Regions from separate parts of the Burkholderia sola genome, predicted to be linked through region 2. Evidence: riboswitches for the same ligand, from Rfam matches in the RefSeq annotation. Region 2 holds a riboswitch; the other holds the start of a gene.
What was found. A riboswitch is a leader RNA that binds a small molecule or an ion and turns the genes downstream of it on or off. The one in region 2 is predicted to bind manganese.

Region 1: it holds a riboswitch for manganese, as region 2 does, so the genes downstream of both, KR541_RS04685 (TMEM165/GDT1 family protein) here and KR541_RS18900 (sodium:calcium antiporter) in region 2, are expected to answer to the same signal.

What each region holds. Positions count from the first base shown of each region.
Region 1 covers NZ_FR989675.1:1,003,346-1,005,731, reverse strand. Annotated here, with positions in the region: gene guaD (guanine deaminase) at 1-857, shown strand, start outside; yybP-ykoY riboswitch at 989-1,110, shown strand; gene KR541_RS04685 (TMEM165/GDT1 family protein) at 1,205-1,777, shown strand; gene KR541_RS04680 (DUF4136 domain-containing protein) at 1,832-2,386, opposite strand, start outside.
Region 2 covers NZ_FR989676.1:534,960-537,345, reverse strand. Annotated here, with positions in the region: gene KR541_RS18905 (copper-binding protein) at 1-180, shown strand, start outside; gene KR541_RS18900 (sodium:calcium antiporter) at 273-1,283, opposite strand; yybP-ykoY riboswitch at 1,345-1,524, opposite strand; gene KR541_RS18895 (metal/formaldehyde-sensitive transcriptional repressor) at 1,636-1,911, shown strand; gene dmeF (CDF family Co(II)/Ni(II) efflux transporter DmeF) at 1,928-2,386, shown strand, end outside.

The DNA.
Region 1 (2,386 bases), on a different replicon from region 2:
TGATCGCGGGCAAGGTGCTGATGGACCGCAACTGCCCCGAATTCCTGCGCGACACCGCGCAGTCGGGCTATGACGACAGCGCCGAGCTGATCGGCCGCTGGCACGGCAACGGCCGCCAGATGTACGCGCTCACGCCGCGCTTCGCGCCGACGTCGACCGAGGCGCAGCTCGAGGCATGCGGCGAACTCGCGCGCCGCCATCCGGACGTGTTCGTGCAAAGCCACGTCGCGGAAAACGTCGACGAGGTGAAATGGGTGGCGGAGCTGTTCCCGGGCCACCGCAGCTATCTCGACATCTACGACCGCTACGGGCTGCTGCGGCCGCGCGCGGTGTACGGCCACTGCATTCATCTCGACGACGAGGATCGCCGCCGGATGGCCGAGACGCGCACCGTCGTCGCGCACTGCCCGACGTCGAACTTCTTCCTCGGCAGCGGGCTGTTCGATTTCGACAAGGCCGGCGAATACGACGTGCCGGTCACGCTCGCGACCGACGTCGGCGGCGGCACGTCGTTCTCGATGCTGCAGACGATGAATGAGGCGCACAAGGTCGCGCGGCTGTCGGGCCATCACCTGACCGCCACGCGGATGTTCTGGCTCGCGACGGCCGGCGCCGCGCAGGCGCTCGACCTCGCCGACACGGTCGGCACGCTCAAGCCGCGCACCGAGGCCGACTTCGTCGTGCTCGATCCGCGGGCGACGCCGCTGCTCGCGCGCCGCACGCAGCGCGCGGATTCGCTCGAGGAACTGCTGTTCGCGTTCGCGCTGCTCGGCGACGACCGCGCGGTGTACCGTACCTATGCGGCCGGCGCACTCGTGCACCAACGCGGCGCCGCGCGCCCCCCGGCCGCCGCGTAACGCGCCGCGAGGCCCCGTTCCGGCATGCGCGGCAGCTTCGCCGTCGCGCATGCGCCGGACATCGAAGCCGCTCCAGCGCGCCGCACGGCGGCCCCGGCCGCTTTCCCGCGCGCGATGCACCGTGCTAGAATTCGCCGCTCATTGGGGAGTAGCCGCTCCGCTCGATGTCCCGCGCTCCCGGCGCGCATCGTGACGAAGGCGTCCGTCAACAGACTTGGCCGTTCGGCCATGGCGGACGCAGCCACGTTGGCCTGGCGAGACCGATGGTTCATTGCGCGCCGCATCAGGGCCCGGCGCGCGGTGGATCGTCGCTCGCACGCACAACAACGGCCCGTGGAACCCCATTCGTGTCTCAAGCCTTCCTGATCTCCACCGGCGCCGTCGCCCTCGCTGAAATCGGCGACAAGACCCAACTGCTTTCCCTCGTTCTGGCCGCGCGCTATCGCAAGCCGGTGCCGATCATTCTCGGCGTGCTCGTCGCGACGCTCGTCAACCACGGTTTTGCCGGCGCGCTCGGCGAATGGCTGGGCGTGCTCGTCACGCCGTCGATCATGCGCTGGGCGCTCGCGTTCTCGTTCATCGCGATGGGGCTGTGGATTCTCGTGCCGGACAAGCTCGACGAGAACGAAGCCAATACGACGCGCTCGCGGCTCGGCGTGTTCGGCACGACGCTCGTCGCGTTCTTCCTCGCGGAGATGGGCGACAAGACGCAAATCGCGACCGTCGCGCTGGCCGCCCGCTTCCAGGATTACATCGGCGTCGTGGCCGGCACGACGTTCGGGATGATGCTCGCGAACGTGCCGGCGATCTTGCTCGGCGACCGCTTCGCACACCGTCTGCCGACGAAGCTCGTGCACGGGATCGCGGCCGTGCTGTTCGTCGTGCTCGGCGCGCTGGCGCTGCTGGGTGTCGGAGTCTGACGGAAAGGAAACTGACGGCGCGGCCGGGCGGCCGCGCCAGGGTGGAATGCCGCGTTACTTCGCGACGGCAGCGCCCGACGCGGGCGCCGCCGGCACCGCGCGCTCGTTGGCGGCCGGCGCCGCCGGCCCGCCGCGCTTGTCGACCGGCAGCCGGACCGTGCGGACCGCCCCGTTCGACAACGGGAAATCGGCGAGCGCGCTGCGCGCGAGGAACGGCATCGCGTACAGCAGCGTACCGTTGTCGCCGGTCGTGCGCGCGGACACGTTGTAGACCTCCTTGCCCGTCGCGCGCTCGGTGATGCGGATGCCGAGCATGTAGTCGAACACCTGGTACGTCTGCGCGACATAGCCGGCCGGCATCGGCCCCCAGGGACCCCACGGGCCCCAGGGACTCCACGGCCCGCCTCGCCAGTACGGCCCCGGCCCCATGAACCACGGATCATAGTAGACCGGTTGCGGCACCGTCACGAGATCGCTGCCGACCGAATAGGTCAGCCCGACCAGATAGCGGGCCTGCGACTGCGGCACCTGCCGGAACGCATACGCGGACAGCTCGTTCGCGACGATCGGCTCGTAGGTCGACTGCTCGATGCTGTTCTTCTGCGCGTC
Region 2 (2,386 bases):
GGCAAGATCACGCTGAAGCACGGCGCGCTGGAGAACGTCGGGATGCCGCCGATGACGATGGCGTTCAAGGCGAAGGACGCGGCGATGCTTGCTCAAGCGCATGCGGGCGACAAGGTCAGGGTGCGGATCGAGAAGGTCGACGGTACGTTGACGATCGTCAAACTCGTCAAGGGTTCCTGATCGTCCGGATGCGGGCGTTGCCGTCGCCCGCGTCGGGTGCCATGAAACGCGCCGCGCCGACGTGTTCGTCGGCCGGCGCGCCCGACCGGCATTCAGCGCGTCAGCGTCACCACCAGATACCCCGCATACCCCGCGCCGTTCGCGAGCAACGCCCAGATCGCGAGCCCGCGCGTGCGTGCATTGACGCGCAGCCAGGCCGCCGCCGCGAGCGTGACGATCACGCCGGTCAGCACTTCGGGGCGCGGCTCCCACGGCGTCAGCATGATGCCGATCGCCGGCAGCAGCGTGCCCTGGAACACCATCGCGCCGGTGATGTTGCCGAACGCGAGCGTGTCCTTCCCGCGGCGAATCCACAGCACGCTGTTGACCTTCTCCGGCAGTTCCGTCGCGATCGGCACGATGATCAGCGACAGCAGCAACGCCGACACGCCGAGCGCGTGCGACACGCCTTCCACACCGTGAATGAAGCCCTTCGCGCCGCCGACCAGCAGCGCGACGCCGATCAGCAGTTGCAGCAAGATCGTCGACAGGTTGGTCGGCAGGCCGACGCGCGACAGGAACATTGCGTGCGGCGCCTCGGTGCCGTGACCGGCGTCGACGAGCCCGGTCGACGCGCGGAACGTCAGCACGACGTACACCACGTAGAGGCCGACCAGCATCGCGGCGAGCAGCGCGCGCACGGTCCAGTTGTGATGCGGGACGAACATCGCGACGGTCGCCAGCGAGAATGCGGCGAGGAAGGTGTTCATGTCGCGCACGAAGCCCGTGCGTTCGGGCGCGATCGTGCCGCGCAGCCCGCGCGAGCGGATCACGGCGAGCGCCATCAGGAGCGTGGTGAGCGTCGCGAGCATCAGCGGCGCGCCGAGAATCGCGCCGACGCCGATCTCCTCGTTCACGGCCTGGTTCGACGTGCCGCCGGCCAGCGCGAGCAGCGGCACCATCGTTTCGGGCAACGCGGTGCCGACGGCCGCGAACAGCGAGCCGGTCACGCCTTCGGAAATCTTCAGGCGTTCGCCGAGATGTTCGAGCGCATTGGTGAAGACTTCGGCGGCGATGAGGATGACGATCAGCATGAACGCCAGTTCGACGAACATGAAGGTCATGCGGCACCTCCGCGGGCAGCGGTGGCGTGAGGGAGACGAGCGGGAAGGAACATGGGGACTCCCTGGTCGGACGCTGACGAACCATGACACATCCGCCGGCGTCCGACCAGGAACGACGCGATGTGCCGATGGTCTCGCCAAGCCGATCAGGCCGAACGCGCCACGGCCGCGGGCCGAGTGTGTTGACGCGCTCGCTTTCCGGTGACGGAAAGCAGGCTACTCCCCAAAGACGAAAACCAGTCTAGCCGAGCGGTTTTCGTTCGACAAGCCTTCGTCTCGAAAAATATACCCCTCCGTCCTATAGGGGAAAGCGTCCGGAGATATACTCCCCTACCCTATACAGGAGCCATCGATGAGTCATACCGTTCGCGAGAAACAGAAGCTGCTGAACCGCGTGCGCCGTATCAAGGGGCAGGTCGAAGCGATCGAGCGCGCGCTGGAGGAAGAGCGCGGCTGCAACGACGTGCTGCAACGGATCACGAGCTGCCGCGGCGCGATGAACGGCTTGCTGGCCGTCGTGCTGGAAGACCACATCCGGTCGCATCTCGTCGATGCGGATACGCCCGACGCACACGAAGGCAGCGCGACCGAGCAGTTGATCGAGGTCGTGCACAGCTATTTCAAGTAAGTCACCGGATCGAAACATGAACGAATTCAACGGCGCGGCGGCGGGCGGCGCGCACAGCCACGCGTTCCTGGGCGCCGCACATGCGCGCAACGAGCGGAAGACGTGGATGGTCATCGGCCTGTGCACGGCGATGATGATCGCCGAGATCGTCGGCGGCACGCTGTTCGGCTCGCTGGCGCTGGTCGCCGACGGGCTGCACATGTCGACGCACGCGGGCGCGATGCTGATCGCGGCGCTGGCCTATACCTATGCGCGCCGGCACGCCGACGATCCGCGCTTCGTGTTCGGCACCGGGAAGCTCGGCGACCTGGCCGGCTTCACGAGCGCGATCGTGCTCGCGATGATCGCGTTGCTGATCGGCTATGAGGCGATCGCGCGCCTGCTGGCGCCGGTGCCGATCCAGTTCGGCGAAGCGATTCCGATTGCGGTGCTGGGGCTTGCGGTGAATCTCGCGAGCGTGTGGCTGCTGAGCGGC